Regions from separate parts of the Streptomyces sp. P17 genome, predicted to be linked through region 2. Evidence: riboswitches for the same ligand, from Rfam matches in the RefSeq annotation. Region 2 holds a riboswitch; the other holds the start of a gene.

Region 1 (9,076 bases), on a different contig from region 2:
GGATGTCAGGCTCACCGCCGCCCCCGGCGACGTCCTGGCCCTGCTCGGCCCCAACGGCGCGGGCAAGACCACCGCCCTGCGCGCCCTGGCGGGCCTGATCCCCCTCACCGCCGGCCATCTCCGCCTGGACGGCACGCCCCTGGACCGCACACCCCCCGAGAACCGCCCGGTGGGCGTCGTCTTCCAGGACTACCTCCTCTTCCCCCACCTCACCGCCCTCGACAACGTCGCCTTCGGTCCCCACTGCCAAGGCGCCACCAAGTCCGAATCGCGAGCCCAGGCCCACACCTGGCTCAAGCGCATGGGCCTCACCGACCATGCCACCGCCAAGCCCCGCCGCCTCTCCGGCGGCCAGGCCCAGCGCGTCGCCCTGGCCCGAGCCCTCGCCACCAACCCCCGTCTGCTCCTCCTGGACGAACCCCTGGCGGCCCTGGACGCCCGCACCCGACTGGAAGTGCGAGCCCAACTCCGCCGCCACCTCGCCGAGTTCGAGGCAGTGGCGGTCCTGGTCACCCACGACCCCCTGGACGCCATGGTCCTGGCGGACCGCCTGGTGGTCATCGAACACGGCCGAGTGGTCCAGGAGGGCACCCCCGCGGACATCGCCCGCCACCCCCGTACGGACTACATCGCCCAACTGGTGGGCCTGAACCTCTACAAGGGCAAAGCGGAAGGCCACACGGTCCATCTCGACGCGGGCCCCGCCATCACCACCACGGAAGACCTCAACGGCCCGGTTTTCGTCGCCTTTCCCCCGGGCGCCGTGACGCTCTTCCGTGACCGCCCCACCGGCGCCAGCGCCCGCAACCTCTGGCAGTGCCGGGTCGAAGGGCTGGAAACCCACGGCGACCAGATCCGCGCGGACCTCACCGGTGAACTCCGCCTCGCCGCCGACCTCACCACGGTCGCCGCGGCGGAACTCGACCTCCACCCCGGCGCCCCCGTCTGGGCAACCGTCAAGGCGACGCAAACACACGCGTACCCGGCATAAGCCCACCCCCCGGCTACCGTGGGACGCCCCACCAGCCCACCCCGAACCAGAGGCGTCCCATGCCCCTCAGCATCCGCAACCAACTCCCGGGCACCGTCACCGCCATCACCCCCGGCGAAGTCATGGCCACCGTCAAGGTCGACCTGTCCGGCGGCCACCACCTCACCGCCGCGATCACCAGAGAAGCAGCCGCAGACCTGGCCCTCACCCCGGGCTCCGACGTACGAGCCCTGCTGAAGTCGACTGAGGTCGCCCTCACCACGGCCCCCGTGACCGGCCTCTCGATCCGCAACCAACTCCCCGGCACGGTAAGCGAGATCATCACCGGCGAAGCGATGACCTCGATCAAGATCACGGTCGCCGGGGGCGCACTGACGTCAGTGATCACCACAGAAGCGGCCACCGACCTGGGCCTGGCCCCCGGCACCCCCGTGGTCGCCCTGATCAAGTCGACCGAGATCTCCCTGGCAACCCCCTGACACAAAAGGGGCTCCGCCCGAGCCGTACAGGCCGGGCGGAGCCCGCCCTGTTTCCTACGCCGGATCAGTCGTCGTACGCGTCCAGCGGCGGGCAGGAGCACACCAGATTCCGGTCACCGAACGCCTGGTCGATACGGCGCACCGGCGGCCAGTACTTGTCCGTGGCCGAGACCCCACCCGGGAACACGGCCTCCTCACGGCTGTACGCGTGCTCCCACTCCCCGCCCAGCGAGGCAGCGGTGTGCGGAGCGTTCCGCAGCGGGTTGTCGTCCGCGGCCCACTCCCCGGAACCGACCTTCTCGATCTCCGCGCGAATGGCGATCATCGCCTCGCAGAACCGGTCCAGCTCGATCAGGTCCTCGGACTCGGTCGGCTCGATCATCAGCGTGCCGGCCACCGGGAAGGACATCGTCGGCGCGTGGAAGCCGTAGTCGATGAGCCGCTTGGCTACGTCGTCGACGCTCACACCGGTCGTCTTGGTCAGCGGACGCAGATCGATGATGCACTCGTGCGCGACGAGCCCGCCGGGGCCGGTGTACAGCACCGGGTAGTGCGGCTCCAGCCGCCTGGCGATGTAGTTGGCGCTGAGCACCGCGACCTGCGTGGCCCGCTTGAGCCCCTCGCCGCCCATGAGCCGCACGTATGACCACGAGATCGGCAGGATCCCCGCGGAGCCCCACGGCGCCGCCGAGATCGGACCGACACCCGTCTCGGGACCGGCTGCGGGCTGGAGCGGGTGGTTCGGCAGATACGGCGCGAGGTGCGCGCGCACACCGACCGGACCGACGCCCGGACCACCGCCGCCGTGCGGGATGCAGAAGGTCTTGTGCAGGTTCAGATGCGAGACGTCACCGCCGAAGTGGCCCGGCTTGGCAAGGCCCACCAGGGCGTTGAGGTTGGCGCCGTCGACGTAGACCTGCCCGCCGGCCTCGTGCACCTGCGCGCAGATGTCGACGACATGCTCCTCGAAGACACCGTGCGTCGACGGGTACGTGATCATCAGCACCGACAGCTCGTCGCGGTACTGCTCGATCTTCGCCCGCAGGTCCTCGACGTCGATCTCGCCGTCCTCGGCGGTCTTGACGACGACGACCTTCATGCCGGCCATCACGGCGCTGGCGGCGTTGGTGCCGTGCGCGGAGGACGGGATGAGGCAGACGGTGCGCTGCTCGTCACCGTTGGCGCGGTGGTAGCCGCGGACGGCGAGCAGACCGGCCAGCTCACCCTGCGAGCCGGCGTTCGGCTGGAGGCTGACCTTGTCGTATCCGGTGACCTCGGCGAGACGTTCCTCCAGCTCACGGATGAGCGTGAGGTAGCCCTGCGCCTGCTCGGCCGGCGCGAAGGGGTGCAGCTGCCCGAACTCCGGCCAGGTGACCGGCTCCATCTCGGTCGTCGCGTTGAGCTTCATCGTGCAGGAGCCCAGTGGGATCATGCCGCGGTCGAGCGCGTAGTCACGGTCGGCCAGCCGGCGCAGGTAGCGCAGCATGGCGGTCTCGGAGCGGTGCTGGTGGAAGACCGGGTGCGTCAGGAACTCGTCCTCGCGCAGCGCGGTCCGCGGCAGCGCCTCCTCGGCGCCGGCGTCCAGCGCCTCGATGTCCCCGTCGACCCCGAAGGCGCTCCACACGGCGCCCAGCTGGGCCCGCCCGGTCGTCTCGTCACAGGCGACGGAGACGTGGTCGGCGTCGACGAGACGCAGGTTGACGCCGTTTTCCCGCGCGGCGGCGACGACCTCGGCGGCCCGTCCCGGAACCCGCACGGTCAGCGTGTCGAAGTACGCACCGTGCACGACCTCGACTCCGCCCGCGGTGAGCCCCGCGGCGAGGATCGTGGCGTACCGGTGGACCCGCCGCGCGATGCCCTTCAGCCCCTCGGGCCCGTGGTAGACGGCGTACATCCCGGCCATCACGGCGAGCAGCACCTGCGCCGTACAGATGTTGCTGGTGGCCTTCTCACGACGGATGTGCTGCTCACGCGTCTGCAGCGCGAGCCGGTAGGCCTTGTTCCCGTCGGCGTCCACGGACACGCCCACGAGCCGGCCGGGCAGGCTGCGCGCGAACTTCTCGTGTACGGCCATGTAGCCGGCGTGCGGACCGCCGAAGCCCATCGGAACGCCGAAGCGCTGGGTGGTGCCGACCGCGATGTCCGCGCCGAGCTCGCCCGGCGAGGTCAGCAGCGTCAGCGCGAGCAGATCGGCGGCGACGGTGACCAGCGCGCCGAGCCCGTGGGCCTGCTCGATGACGGGCTTGATGTCCCGTACGGCACCGGAGGCGCCCGGGTACTGGATGAGGACGCCGTTGATCTCACGTTCTGCGATCTCGGCGGGGATGCCGTCGCTGAGGTCGGCGACGACGACCTCCACTCCGGTCGGCTCGGCACGCGTCTCGATCACGGCGATGGTCTGCGGAAGGGCGTCCGCGTCGATCAGGAAGAGGCCCTTCTTGTTCTTGCCCATACGCCGGGACAGAGCCATGGCCTCGGCCGCGGCCGTCCCCTCGTCGAGCAGCGAGGCACCGGAGGTGGGCAGCCCGGTCAGCTCGGCGACCATGGTCTGGAAGTTCAGCAGGGCTTCGAGCCGCCCCTGGGAGATCTCCGGCTGGTACGGCGTGTAGGCCGTGTACCAAGCGGGGTTCTCCATCACATTGCGCAGGATGACGGGCGGGGTGAAGGTCCCGTAGTACCCGAGCCCGATCATGGAGTCGAGCACCTGGTTGCGATCGGCGAGCGACCGCAGCTCGGCGAGCACCTCGGCCTCGGTACGGGCGCCCGGCAGGTCGAGGGCGTCGGCGTTCTTGATCACATCCGGCACCGCGGCGGCGGTGAGCTCGTCGAGCGAGCCGTAGCCGACCTGCGCGAGCATCTTGGCCCGAGCCTCATGATCAGGACCAATATGACGCTGCTCGAAGGGGATTCCTTGTTCGAGCTCGGAGAGCGGAATGCGATGGGCGGTCATTGCGGAGGCCTCCTGGTCGACACGACCTTCGAGGGGCACCACGGCGCGGGTACCCGGACGGCCTCCCCCTCTGTCATCTCAACCTGAGAGCTTCACCGGACGCCCGAGGGCAGCCGGCTTTCACCGTCGGTGAGAGCGGAAGCCGTCGACACCCGCCCTGCTTTCCAGAGTGACCTCGTCCGTGCGGTACGTGGGCCTGAGAGATTCCGGGGAGGATTTGCTCCTTCGGCGCCTCCGGATGGTGTCCGGAGGACTCTCCCGCACGGGGTCAGCAGCCGTCTGAAAGCCTACCAGCGAGGTCAACGCCCAGGCGTTCGAGTGGCCGCTTGCCCCAATGTGCTCTTTCGTAGTGCTTACGGATGAGTTGCGACCAAGTGGAGGGCCCGTGCAGACCGACATCGATCCGCGCAACCTGATCGGCCGCAAGGCGTTCGACCGCAACGGTACGAAGATCGGCACGATCGACGAGGTCTACCTCGACGACGCGACCGGCGTACCGGAGTGGGCAGCCATACGCACGGGCCTGTTCAGCAGAGACGCGTTCGTCCCCCTGGAGCCCAGCGAGCTCGTGGAGGGCACCCTGCACGTCCCCTTCGACCGCTCCCTGATCAAGGACGCCCCCGACTTCGGAGTAGGCCGCCACCTCTCGCCCGAACAGGAACTCCAGCTCTACCACCACTACGGCCTGGACATCACCGCACCCCCACCCCCGGACCACGACTTCGGCAACTTGGCAGGCACGGAGGACGCGGACACCTGAGCCGTCCGGCCCTTGTGGATTGCCGCAGCGCCCGGCGGGACCGCCCGCGAACCCACCCCACGCCGGCCCGGACAACGGTCACGCAGGAACCCCGTCCACCGAGGCCCCGGGTCTTCGCGGCACCAACGGCAGCGGCTCGGCCGGCGACAGCTCCGGATCGTCCACCAAAAACGTCCGCACCCGCCCCGGCCCGGAATCAGGCGTCTCGAACCTCACCGTCACCCGCCCCACCCCACTCCCCTGCACCCACCCATGCCCGAACTCGGCATGCCGCACATCATGACCCGCAGCCCACCGCCGCTCCCCAGGCTCCACAGTCTCCCGCGCAGCAGCCTCAACCTTCCCCTCCTCCCCCATGTCAGCCGCCACGCCGTCCCCCGCGGCCTGCGCGAAGAGATCTTCCTGGGTAAAGTCGGCCAGCCCACTGACCCCCACCCCCAGCAGCCGCACACCCCCGGTCGTGTCCACCGACTCCAGCAGCCGAGCAGCCGCCTCCCGCACCACCGCCGGATCATCCGTGGGCCCACGCAACGTCTCCGACCGCGTCAGCGTCGAAAAGTCGTAGCGCCGCACCTTCAGCACGATCGTCCGCCCGGACAGCCCCGCCCCCCGCAGCCGCCGTACACACCGATCCGCCAGCCGCGCCACCTCAAGCCCGACCCGCACCCGATCATGGATGTCCACGTCATAGGTGTCCTCCACGGACACCGACTTCGCCTCCCGCTCAGCCACCACGGGCCGCTCATCCCGCGCCAGCGCCATGGCGTACAGCGCATGCCCATGCGCCTTCCCCAGCAGCCGCACGAGCTCGTCCTCCCCCGCCTCGGCCAGCTCATCGACCGTATGGATCCCGGCCCGCCGCAGGTGGTCCCCCGTAGCCGGCCCCACCCCCGGCAGGGTCCGCACCGACATCGGCCCGAGCAGCGCCCGCTCGGTCCCCGGTTCGATCAGCACCAGCCCGTCCGGCTTGGCCTGCTCCGAGGCGATCTTGGCCAGCATCTTGGAGGCCGCGAGCCCCACCGATCCCGTCAGCCCGGTGACCGCCCGTATGCCGGCCCGCAGCTTCACCCCCGCCAGCCGCGCCGACTCCGCGTCCCAGGCCGCTCCCCCGGCCTCCAGATCCACGAACGCCTCGTCCAGGCTGAGCGGTTCCACCAGCGGCGAGAGCGCCCCCAGCAGTTCCATGACCTGCTCACTGATGGACCGGTAGAAGCTGAACCGCGGCACCAGATACGCGGCGTTCGGCGCGAGCCGCCGGGCCTGCGCCATGGGCATCGCCGAATGAACGCCGAACACCCGCGCCTCGTACGAGCACGTCGCCACCACACCCCGAGGCCCGAGCCCGCCCACGATGACGGCCTTCCCGCGCAGACTCGGCTTGGACGCCTGCTCCGCCGAGGCGAAGAAGGCATCCATGTCGAGATGCAGGATCGTGGGCGCGTTTCTCACATATCCGATGCTGCCCTACGCCACTGACAATGCCCCCGAGCCGACCCCGTGCCTGGGCCCCCGGCCGGGCCTCAGACCGCCCGGTTCCGCCGCCGCGCCAGCTCATCGGCGGGATTGGGGCCGACCAGCGTCTCGCCGGTGTCGATCCGCTCCCCGTGCAGCTGCGTCAGCGCGCTCTCCACGTCCCGCCACACCACACCGACGGCGATCCCGAAGATGCCCTGCCCGCCCTGGAGCAGCGCGTGGACCTCGTCCGGCGAGGTGCACTCGTAGACCGTGGCGCCGTCGCTCATCAGCGTCATGCGCTCCAGGTCACGAAATCCCCGCTCCCGCAGATGCTGCACCGCGGTACGGATGTTCTGCAGCGCGACACCGGTGTCCAGGAACCGCTTGACGATCTTCAGGACGACGACGTCCCGGAAGCTGTACAGGCGCTGCGTCCCCGACCCGTAGGCGGGCCGCACACTCGGCTCGACGAGCCCGGTGCGCGCCCAGTAGTCCAGTTGCCGATAGGTGATGCCGGCGGCCGCGCAGGCCGTCGGACCTCGATAGCCGATCTGCTCGGACGCCATGGGCGCCGCCCCTCCGCCGCTCGGCACGGCCGCCGGTCGCTGCGGTGCGTGGTCGGCCGCGCTGCCGTGAAGCGGATACGGACCGCTCGCCCCGAGACCGTGTCCGGGGGCACCCCCAGCCGTACCGTCGCCGCTGCTTCTCACGCCGACCTCCGTCCTTGACCTGCCTTCTCGACGGTAGGCAGTCACCAGGGGTGCGTCAACGATCGCCACACTCGGCACGCCGAGTGATAATCACCCTAGGAGTGGTTTCCCGTACCCCACCGCGGGGAAAGGCTAGCCGAATGCGCTGGGAGCAGGCCGCAGGACGCTCTCACTCGCCGCTGGCAATTGCCGGGGCCCGAGCCGTCGGCGGGCCGTGGCCGCTCGCCGTTGACCCGCTGGTCGCCGGGCCGCCGGGGCCGTCTCACTGACTGCTGGTGCCGAAGTCCTCGGGTGAGATCTGGTCGAGGAACTCGCGGAACTTCTCCACCTCGTCCTCCTGCTCGTCCGGAATCGCGATGCCCGCGTCGTCGAGCACGCCGTCGCTGCCGTAGATCGGCGTTCCGGTGCGCAGGGCCAGCGCTATGGCATCGGACGGTCGGGCGCTCACCTCGACCCCGCTGGCGAAGACCAGCTCGGCGTAGAAGACGCCTTCACGCAGGTCCGTGATGCGCACTTCGGTGAGCTCCTGGCCGACGGCCTCCAGCACGTCCTTGAACAGGTCGTGGGTCAGCGGTCGTGCGGGGGCCATGCCCTGCTGGGCGAAGGCAATGGCCGTCGCCTCCCCCGGGCCGATCCAGATGGGGAGGTAGCGGTCGCCTCCCACTTCGCGCAGGAGCACGATCGGTTGGTTGGAGGGCATTTCGACCCGGACACCTACGACATCGAGCTCGTTCACACAGCAACCCTAGGCCGTGCCCGGGACGTTTGGGTAGTCGGGCAGGGAACGGGCGGCCCATCCGGCCTTCCGAGGCCCACCGGCTCAGGGCAGCCGCACCCCGAGCGCGGTCTTCACGAGCGCGGCGTGCAGCTTCACCGTGAGCCCCGCCAGCTCCTTGGTACGGGCCTCGGCGTGCGCCCTGGTCTGCGGATTGCGGTGGCGCCTGAGCGGTGCCACGACCTGGTCCACGAGCCCGGCCTCACGGTCCGCGGCGGCCTTCATCACCCGCAGATGCCGCGGCTCGATCCCGAACCGCCCCAGCTCGGCGACGAGCGAGGCCACCGTGACCGCCTCCACGTCGTACCCACCGTCCGGCAGTGGAGCGATCAGCCCGTACGACTCCCACTCCTCAAGCTCCCGCTCACCGATCTCCGCGGCGGCCAGCAGCTCGGACCGCCCGATCCGAGCCGCCGTGGGAGCATCGGAGAACTCCGGTACGGCCTCCCCGTCCCGCTGTCGGCCCACGGTGGGCAGGGGCACGGCCTCGCCGCGCTCCATGGCGTCCAGGTGCTCCCGGATCACCCTCAGGGGCAGATAGTGGTCCCGCTGCATCCTCAGCACATGGCCGAGTCGCTCGACATCGTCCGCGCTGAACTTGCGGTACCCCGACGGGGTCCGCTGCGGCTCGACAAGACCCTCGGACTCCAGGAACCGGATCTTGGAGATGGTGACTTCGGGGAACTCGTCGCGCAGCACGTTCAGCACCGTGCCGATGCTCATCAGCCCGCTGTCCGTGGCGGCGGTGCCGTGTCCGGCACCGCCGCTCGGTGTCTGAAGCATGGACCTTCTCCGGGGGAGGGTCAGTAGCCCCGCTGGCTCGCGTAGAAGACCAGCCGGTACTTGCCGATCTGCACCTCGTCGCCGTTCGACAGAGCGACCTGGTCGATTCGCTCGCGGTTGACGTACGTGCCGTTCAGGCTGCCCACGTCGGCCACCGTGAACGAGCCGTCCTG
Region 2 (9,076 bases):
GGTCGGCCGTCTGGCCCGCCAGTCTCGGCAGCAGGAAGAAGATCGCGAAGGTGACCGCGGTGACGACCAGCAGCAGGATCACCGCTGCGACCGTCCGGCGGAGGATATACGAGATCACGGGGATCGGCGCTGGTGCCCGCGGGCCGCGAAGCCCGCGGGCACCAATGCCTTCACCTGCCTTCCGGGGCTACTTCTTGGTCGTGCCGATGTTGAGGTAGTCGTACTGACCGCTGAAGGCCGCCGTGGAGACCAGGTTGGTGAAGCCGGCCGGGCGGTACAGCAGGACCTTGAAGTAGGTCAGCGGAACGAGGGCCGCCTCCTCCATGGTCTTCTTGTCGATCTCGGCGTAGAGGCTGTTGCGCTCGTTCTCGTCCTCGGTCGCGATGGCCTTCTCAAGCATCGAGTTGACGTCGGCGTTGTCGAGCTGCGACAGGTTGGTGTTGCCGGAGGCACCGATCGCGTCACCGTGCAGGATCTGCTGCTCGAAGCCGTAGCCGGACGGCCAGTCGGCACCCCACTGCATCATGTGCAGGCCGATGTTCTGCTTCTTGTTGAACTTCGGCACACCCGCGCTGTCGGTGAAGTACTTGCCCGACGGGTACTGCTTCAGGGTGGCGTTGATGCCGGCCTGCTTCAGCGAGTTGATGATCGCGGTCGCCGCGGCGATCTCCTGCGGACGGTCGCTGCGCGCCGAGATGTTGGTGCTGATCGAGCTCTTGCCGCAGGCCTTCAGCTGCTCCTTGGCCTTGGCGGCGTCACCCTTGTTGTCCGGGGTGGCGTACAGGTCGGTCTTCTGGTAGCCCGGGATGTCCGGCGGCAGGACCGTGGTGGCGATGTCACCGCGGATCGGGCCACCGAGCGCGGTCTGCACCGAGTTCTTGTCGACCGCGTACTGCACGGCCTTGCGGCACTCGACCTTGTCGAACGGCGCGAGCTTGGTGTTGATCGCCATGTAGACCAGACGGCCACCGAAGGTGTTGTCGGTGTTGGCCTTGAGGGCGGGGTCACCCACGACCTCCGCCTGCGTGGCGGCCTGGACGCCACTGCCGCCGAGGTCGATCGCCTTACCGGCCCTGACGTCCTGGTCGATGGTCTCGGCGTTGACCTTCAGCTTGACGACGATCTTGTCCGGGTACTGCTTGCGCAGCGGGTCGGTCGCGGCGTCCCAGTTCTCGTTGCGGACGAGGACGGCCTGCTTGCCCTCCTCGTAGCTCTCGAACTTGTACGAGCCCGAGGACACGATGCTCTTGACGTAGTCGACGCCCTTGTCCTTGGCCTTCGGGACCGGGGCCGTCTGCGGGGTGGCGACCAGGTAGTCGAACTCCTGGAAGGCGCGGTTGAGCTTGAAGACGATCGTGGTGTCGTCCGGCGTCTCGATCGACGCGAGGCCCTTGTCGCTCTTGTCCTTGTAGGGACCCTTGTACTTTTCGCCGCCCTCAAGGAACTGCTGGAAGTAGTTCGGGCCGAGGGAGAGCACGTCACGCGCGAAGTTCGAGCGCTCGACCGCGTACTTGACGTCCTTGGACGTGATCGGCGTGCCGTCCTCGTACTTGAGGCCCTCACGCAGCTTGTACGTCCAGGTCTTGCCGCCGTCGCTGGGCTCACCCGGAGCCGACGCGAGGTCCGGGACCAGCTCGTTGCCGGCCTCGCCCGGGGCGGGCTTGAACGTCATCAGCGGGCGGGCGTACAGCCGGCTGAGGTTGTACATGTACGCGTAGTACGTGTTGCCCGGGTCGAAGGAGTCCGGCACGTCCGAGTACTCGTAGGTGACCGTGCCCCCCTTCGCGTCGGAGGCGTTGACGACACCCTTGGTCGCGGCGTTGGCGCCGGCCGACTTGTTGTTGCCGTCGCCATTGTCGTTGTTGTCATCGGCCTTGCTGCAACCCGAAAGCACCAGGCTGACAGTGCCGATGGCCGCGATGGCGGCCAGCGCTGACCTTCGCATGATGGTCTGCTTCCCCTCCATAGTTGGAAACTTGATGGGCTCTCGACGCGGCCGCATGTCAGCGGCTGCGCGGGTCGAGAGCGTCACGGAGTCCGTCGCCGAGCAGGTTGAACGCCAGGACGGTGACGAAGATGGCGAGGCCCGGCACGATCATGAACTGCGGATCGACCTTGTAGAAGTTGACCGCCTCGCTGAGCATGCCGCCCCACGACGCCTGCGGGGGCTGGATGCCGACGCCGAGGAAGCTCAGGCTGGCCTCGAAAAGGATGTTCGTCGGGATGAGCAGCGTCGAGTAGACGATGATCGGGCCGACCAGGTTCGGGAGCAGCTCCCGGAAGAGGATGTACGGCCCCTTGGCGCCCATGCCCCGGGAGGCGTCGATGAACTCACGCTCCTTGAGGGCCAGGGTCTGACCGCGGACGATGCGGCCCAGGTAGGGCCAGTTGAAGAAGCCGATGATGAAGATCAGCACGCTGATGTGCAGCGGCAGACCCTCCAGGCCGAAGGCACCGCCCTGGAGCGTCGCCGAGATGGCGATGGCGAACAGCAGCAGCGGGAAGGCCAGGAAGGTGTCCATCAGACGGCTGATGATCGTGTCCACCCGCCCTCCGTAGTAGCCGGCCATCACACCGAGGACCGTGCCGATGGTGTTGGACAGGATGGTGGCCCCGAACGCGACGACCAGGGACACCCAGGAGCCCTCCAGGATGCGGGTGGCGATGTCCCGCCCGAACTTGGGCTCGACGCCCAGCGGGTGGTCCATGCTCATCCCGCCGAAGTCCCCGGCGGGCAGCGAGGTGTTGGGGTCGATCAGGTCCTGGTTGAAGGCGTTGGGGTCGAGACCGAACAGGGCCTGGATGGGCCGGGCCAGAACGGCGAGCAGCACCAGCAGGATGACGACGATGCCGCCGGCCACGGCGACCCTGTCCTTCTTGAACCGGGACCAGGCGATCTGTCCGAGCGAACGGCCCTCGATCTGCCCCTTGTCGGCGCCGCTGAGTACAGCCTCCGGCTGTGCCTCGGCTGCCCCGGTGGTCTCGATCGGTGCGGTCACAGTGACCCGACCCCTCTCGCCGGTGGTGACCGGCCTACGCCCGCCGTGGATTACGGCTTTGTCGACTTGCGCTCGATCACAGGATCGACCGATCCCGTGTCTGACTCGGGAGTCTTCAGCGTCGTCACGATCACCCGCCAGGCCTGGCGACGAAAGTATGCGCAACCGTGATGATGCACTAGGGATTCCGTTATCCGAACAGCCGACAGCGGACGCCGGACAGGAGGGAGTTGGGACACATCGGGCGTTTGACGACCTTCGGCGTCATCTACGCGCGAAGAAATGTGTCGGGTACGTGAACGGCCGATGGCCCGTCACGGGGTCAGTATCCGCCGTGTACCGGCGGGTAGCCGTAGCCGGCGGCGGGCGCCTGCGCAGCGTGGGCCTCACGGTCGTAGAAGGGGCGGGCGCTCGCCCGCATCCACAGGGCGACCGGGTCGTACTCGTCGGACATCGCCACCGTCGACACCGGCAGCCCGTCGGGGACCGCGCCGATGGACTGCTGCATCATCGCGCGCACCGAGTCCACGGCGGGCGGGCTGGTGTCGTACACATCCAGGCCGATGGCGAGGTACGGCGCCCCGAGCGCCGGCTGTACCCAGGCGCGGCGCAGGGCACGGACGGCCGGGGTGCGGTGGGCGTTCTGCGCGAGCAGGGCGTAGAAGTGCGGGATCTCGATGCCGGGCTCCGACAGGCTCAGCGGTCCGGCGGGCTGACGGTCCAGGCCGGTGGCGATCCGGCGCAGGTCGAGCCAGGGGATGCCGACACCGCCGCCCGGGGCGTGCGGGTTGAGCCAGAGGCCGAAGTGGTCCGGGTACAGGGTGCGGGCCGCGTCGACACCGTCGACGACTTCGTAACTGCGGTTCCAGCCGCTGGCCGACAGCTCCTGGGCGGAGGTGACACAGGGGGCGTAGCCGTAGCCATCGACCTCCATGTTCCCGTACTGGGCGTCCGGGGAGCCGGCCTGGCCGTGCCACAGGAGCATCCAGATCTGGCCGGAGTTCGGGGTCGCGAGCGCGCGCAGGAGCGCCTCGTAGGCGTCGTACCGCCCGGGCGTGACCTGGCGCAGCATGTGCTCGACCTGCCCGGCCGCGATGCCGCTGGCGCTCACCTGTACCGCCCCTTCAACCTTTGTCCGACCGAGCCGTGACCCTAGCTTAAGGCCGCCTACGCGCTCGGGACTTGCTGCGCTCTTGCGTCTGCGGGTCCGGTGTGGCTGGTCGCGCAGTTCCCCGCGCCCCTAGGTATCTTCACTGGCCCCGCGTGTAGAAGGGCCGGACCTTTTCCCGCATCCACATCGCCACCGGATCCTGGGCTGCCATGTCCAGCAGGATCAGGTTGACCGGCCAGTTCGTCGGGACCCTGCCCAGGGCTCGGCCCAGGGCGTCCATCGGGGCCGTGCGCAGGTCGCCCTCCCAGTTGGAGAGTTCCACCCCTACGAACATCACCGGGTCCGCCGTTTCGATGGCGGCCAGGCAGCGGCGGGCCGTGGTGACCACGCCGGTCGCCGCGAACTCGGCGGAGGCCGCGGAGAGGAAGTCGACCGGGTCGTCCTGCCAGTCCGGTTCGTAGAGCTTGACGCGGCCGCCGCTCGCGGGGCCGTCCAGCGGGGTGCGGCCCACCCGGCACAGCTCGGCTACCGCCGGCGGCGGGAGGGGGATGCCCACCACGCCGTCGGGGTTGACCGCTATGCCCACCTGCGGGGGCAGACCGCGGGCGAACTCCACCGCGGGGGCGATCGTGTACGACATGTGCGAGCCGACGACCTGGCGGAACTGTTCCTCGGAGCTGAAGACCGGGACATAGGCCTGGCCCGCGATCTCCAGCGTCGGCAGGTCCAGCGGGCCGCTGTGCGGGCCGCCGCCGGAGGGCAGCGGCACCCAGAGGAAGCTGCGGCCGAGGACCTCGATGATCCGGCCGCCCGCCGAGGGCACGCCGAGGGAGGCGGAGAGCACCTCCTCCAGCTCGTTGCCGGGCCATCCACCGTGCGGATGGGGGTGTGCCTGCGCCGGAAAGTCCGCGGGGAGATCCGCCGGGAAGTCCATCTGTCTGACCGCCTGCCGTGAACCACTGATATGGCTGAAAAGGCTAGCGCCTGTGGACCGACCGGGGCTCAGCCCGTGAAGCCGATCCGCCGGAGCACGCCCGCCGCCGGGCGGTCGATCAGCACCGCCGAGCCGCAGCCCTGGGGCAGCTCGCCCTTCTCCACCGCGCGCAGCAGCCGGCCCGCCGCCGAGCGGTGCCGCAGGAAGGCGTACCGCGAGACACCGCGACCGCGCGCACGCTGGCCCTTCAGCGCCTCGTCCGGGGTCACGTCGAGGAGCAGCAGATGCAGCGTGCCGCCCCGGCGCCGCGCCTCGCGGGCCAGCCAGCCGCGCACCCAGGCCTGGGTACCGCAGTCGTGCACGACGACGCCCTTGCCGGAGCGCAGGGCACGCCACAGCCCCGCGTAGTGGGCGAGCCGGACGAGGGGTCGGTAGACCGCGTACGGCAGGAAGCCCGGCATCCGGGCGTCCCAGCGGTCGCGGGTGTCCTGGGAGTCGATGCGCGGGCCCTTCACAGCCCGCCGCATCAGCGTGGACTTGCCGCTGCCGGGCAGGCCGGTGATCACGACGAGGTCCCGGGGCCCGAAGAGCAGCGCGTGCGGGCTGTGGCCGTCGCGTTCGCGCAGGTCGCGGACGACGGGTGCGCGGAGCGTGCCGCGGGCTTCGAGGGCCGGGGCCACGGGCCGCTTGGGCAGCGCAAGGCCCGACGTCGTCGCGTACGCCGTGGTCCTGTTCACCGTCATCGTCCTCCTCCGGGTTCGGGATCTCCCCTCCCCACTGAACGTAAAGAGAAGGTAATGCGCGATCTCTCGCGTTTTCGTGCGCGTACCGCCACAAGCCGGTTACAGATGCGGCCTGCCCACGGAAGCCTCCGCCATGCAATGATGGCCGCGCCAACTGCATACCGGCCGTTTGAATCCGCGCGGGAGAGTCCCCAGCTTTCAGCTGGGGCGCCGAAGGAGCAAGTCCCTCCCTTGAATCTCTCAGGCCCCGTTACCGCGCGGGCGAGGCACATCTGAAAAGCGGACCGCCGTTGCGGTGGTCCCACCCAAGGTGCAAGCCAGGATCCTTTTCCGATCATGGCGAACCTCTCAGGTTCCGATGACAGATGGGGAGGAACGACCTCGCCAGTCATGCCTTGGGAGACGACCGTCCGATGAGCAGTACCGAACCCCGCCGTACCGCCCTCGATGCCCTGCATCGTTCGCTGGGCGCGACGATGACCGACTTCGCCGGCTGGGACATGCCGCTGCGTTACGGCTCCGAGCGCGACGAGCACAACGCCGTGCGCACCCGGGCCGGCCTCTTCGACCTCTCCCACATGGGCGAGATCACGGTCACCGGACCGCAGGCGGCCGCACTTCTCGACTACGCCCTCGTCGGGAACATCGGGGGCGTGAAGGCCGGCCGCGCCCGCTACACCATGATCTGCCGGGCCGACGGCGGCATCCTCGACGACCTGATCGTCTACCGCCTCGCCGAGACCGAGTACATGGTCGTCGCCAACGCCTCGAACGCCCAGGTGGTGCTGGACGCGCTGGTGGATCGTTCCGCCGGTTTCGACGCCGAGGTCCGCGACGACCGGGACGCCTACGCGCTGATCGCCGTGCAGGGCCCCGAGTCCCCGGGCATCCTCGGCTCGCTCACCGACGCCGGCCTCGACGGCCTGAAGTACTACGCCGGGCTTCCCGGCACCGTCGCCGGCGTCCCCGCGCTGATCGCTCGCACCGGATACACCGGCGAGGACGGCTTCGAGCTGTTCGTGAAGCCCGAGGACGCGGTCGAGCTGTGGCAGGCCCTCACCAAGGCGGGCGAGGGCGCCGGCCTGATCCCCTGCGGCCTGTCCTGCCGGGACACCCTGCGTCTTGAAGCGGGCATGCCGCTGTACGGCCACGAGCTCACCACCTCGCAGACCCCCTTCGACGCCGGTCTCGGCCGGGTGGTCAAGTTCGAGAAGGAGGGCGACTTCGTCGGACGCGAGGCGCTCACCGAGGCCGCCAGGCGTGCGGAGACCAACCCGCCGCGCGTCCTCGTCGGCCTGATCGCGGAGGGCCGCCGCGTGCCGCGCGCCGGCTACCCGGTCGTCGCCGGCGGCGAGGTCATCGGCGAGGTCACCTCCGGCGCCCCCTCCCCCACGCTGGACAAGCCCATCGCCATGGCCTACGTCGACGCCGCGCACTCGGCGCCCGGCACCGCGGGCGTCGGCGTGGACATCCGGGGCAGCCACGAACCGTACGAGGTCGTGGCGCTGCCCTTCTACAAGCGCCAGAAGTAACGCGCCGCAGGTGATGCTGAGCACATCACCGCTGCTCACGCATGCTTGCAGCAGTCCCCCATTCACCAGCACTCCCCCGCGTACAGGAGAATTCAGGCCATGAGCAACCCCCAGCAGCTGCGCTACAGCAAGGAGCACGAGTGGCTGTCGGTCGCCGAGGACGGCGTCTCGACGGTCGGCATCACGGAGTTCGCGGCCAACGCGCTCGGTGACGTCGTCTACGCCCAGCTCCCCGAGGTCGGCTCCACGGTGACCGCGGGCGAGTCCTGCGGCGAGCTGGAGTCCACCAAGTCGGTCTCCGACCTGTACTCCCCGGTCGACGGTGAGGTCACCGAGATCAACGAGGACGTCGTGAACGACCCGTCGCTGGTGAACTCCGCCCCCTTCGAGGGCGGCTGGCTGTTCAAGGTACGCGTGACGGAGGAGCCGGCCGACCTGCTCTCCGCCGACGAGTACACCGCCTTTTCCGCCGGCTGAGGAGTCTGAGACGCATGTCCGTCCTGAACACGCCCCTGCACGAGCTCGACCCGGAGGTCGCCGCCGCGGTCGACGCCGAGCTCGACCGCCAGCAGTCCACCCTGGAAATGATCGCCTCCGAGAACTTCGCGCCCGTCGCGGTCATGGAGGCCCAGGGCACCGTCCTGACCAACAAGTACGCCGAGGGCTACCCCGGGCGCCGCTACTACGGCGGCTGCGAGCACGTCGATGTGACCGAGCAGATCGCCATCGACCGGGTCAAGGAGCTGTTCGGCGCCGAGTACGCCAACGTGCAGCCGCACTCGGGTGCCTCCGCCAACCAGGCCGCGCTGTTCGCGCTGGCCCAGCCCGGCGACACCATCCTCGGTCTGGACCTGGCCCACGGCGGCCATCTGACCCACGGAATGCGGCTGAACTTCTCCGGCAAGCAGTTCAACGTGGTCGCCTACCACGTCGACGACGCCGGTCTGGTCGACATGGCCGAGGTCGAGCGGCTCGCCAAGGAACACCGCCCCAAGGTGATCATCGCCGGCTGGTCGGCGTACCCGCGCCAGCTGGACTTCGCGGCCTTCCGGCGGATCGCCGACGAGGTCGGCGCGTACCTGTGGGTCGACATGGCGCACTTCGCCGGCCTGGTCGCGGCGGGGCTGCACCCCAACCCGGTGCCCCACGCCGACGTGGTCACCTCCACCACCCACAAGACGCTGGGCGGCCCGCGCGGCGGCATCATCCTCGCCCGGGGCAAGGAGTTCGCGAAGAAGCTGAACTCCGCCGTCTTCCCCGGCTTCCAGGGCGGCCCCCTGGAGCACGTGATCGCCGCGAAGGCGGTCTCCTTCAAGGTCGCCGCCTCCGAGGACTTCAAGGAGCGGCAGCGGCGTACGGTGGAGGGTGCGCGCATCCTCGCCGAGCGGCTGACGGCGGCCGACGCCCGCGAGGCGGGGGTCAACGTCCTGTCCGGCGGCACCGACGTCCACCTGATCCTGGTGGACCTGCGCGAGTCCGAACTGGACGGGCAGCAGGCCGAGGACCGTCTCCACGAGGTCGGTATCACGGTCAACCGCAACGCCGTCCCCAACGACCCGCGGCCGCCGATGGTGACCTCCGGTCTGCGGATCGGCACGCCCGCCCTGGCCACCCGCGGCTTCACGGCCGAGGACTTCGCCGAGGTCGCGGACGTGATCGCACAGGCGCTGAAGCCGTCCTACGACGCGGAGGCGCTGAAGACCCGGGTCAAGGCGCTTGCCGACAAGCACCCGCTGTATCCCGGTTTGAGCAAGTAG

The links. A riboswitch is a leader RNA that binds a small molecule or an ion and turns the genes downstream of it on or off. The one in region 2 is predicted to bind glycine.
Region 1: it holds a riboswitch for glycine, as region 2 does, so the genes downstream of both, gcvP (aminomethyl-transferring glycine dehydrogenase) here and gcvT (glycine cleavage system aminomethyltransferase GcvT) in region 2, are expected to answer to the same signal.

What each region holds. Positions count from the first base shown of each region.
Region 1 covers NZ_JAVRBF010000097.1:6,452-15,527, reverse strand. Annotated here, with positions in the region: gene RMT89_RS37325 (ABC transporter ATP-binding protein) at 1-991, shown strand, start outside; gene RMT89_RS37320 (TOBE domain-containing protein) at 1,051-1,470, shown strand; gene gcvP (aminomethyl-transferring glycine dehydrogenase) at 1,535-4,420, opposite strand; glycine riboswitch at 4,595-4,691, opposite strand; gene RMT89_RS37310 (PRC-barrel domain-containing protein) at 4,806-5,180, shown strand; gene RMT89_RS37305 (DNA polymerase IV) at 5,259-6,629, opposite strand; gene RMT89_RS37300 (MerR family transcriptional regulator) at 6,701-7,345, opposite strand; gene RMT89_RS37295 (bifunctional nuclease family protein) at 7,608-8,081, opposite strand; gene RMT89_RS37290 (MerR family transcriptional regulator) at 8,166-8,903, opposite strand; gene RMT89_RS37285 (FHA domain-containing protein) at 8,924-9,076, opposite strand, start outside.
Region 2 covers NZ_JAVRBF010000099.1:8,634-17,709, forward strand. Annotated here, with positions in the region: gene RMT89_RS37470 (ABC transporter permease) at 1-118, opposite strand, end outside; gene RMT89_RS37475 (ABC transporter substrate-binding protein) at 188-1,966, opposite strand; gene RMT89_RS37480 (ABC transporter permease) at 2,004-2,999, opposite strand; gene RMT89_RS37485 (enhanced serine sensitivity protein SseB C-terminal domain-containing protein) at 3,322-4,110, opposite strand; gene RMT89_RS37490 (enhanced serine sensitivity protein SseB) at 4,250-5,044, opposite strand; gene RMT89_RS37495 (AAA family ATPase) at 5,113-5,787, opposite strand; glycine riboswitch at 5,958-6,053, shown strand; gene gcvT (glycine cleavage system aminomethyltransferase GcvT) at 6,201-7,319, shown strand; gene gcvH (glycine cleavage system protein GcvH) at 7,419-7,796, shown strand; gene glyA (serine hydroxymethyltransferase) at 7,811-9,076, shown strand.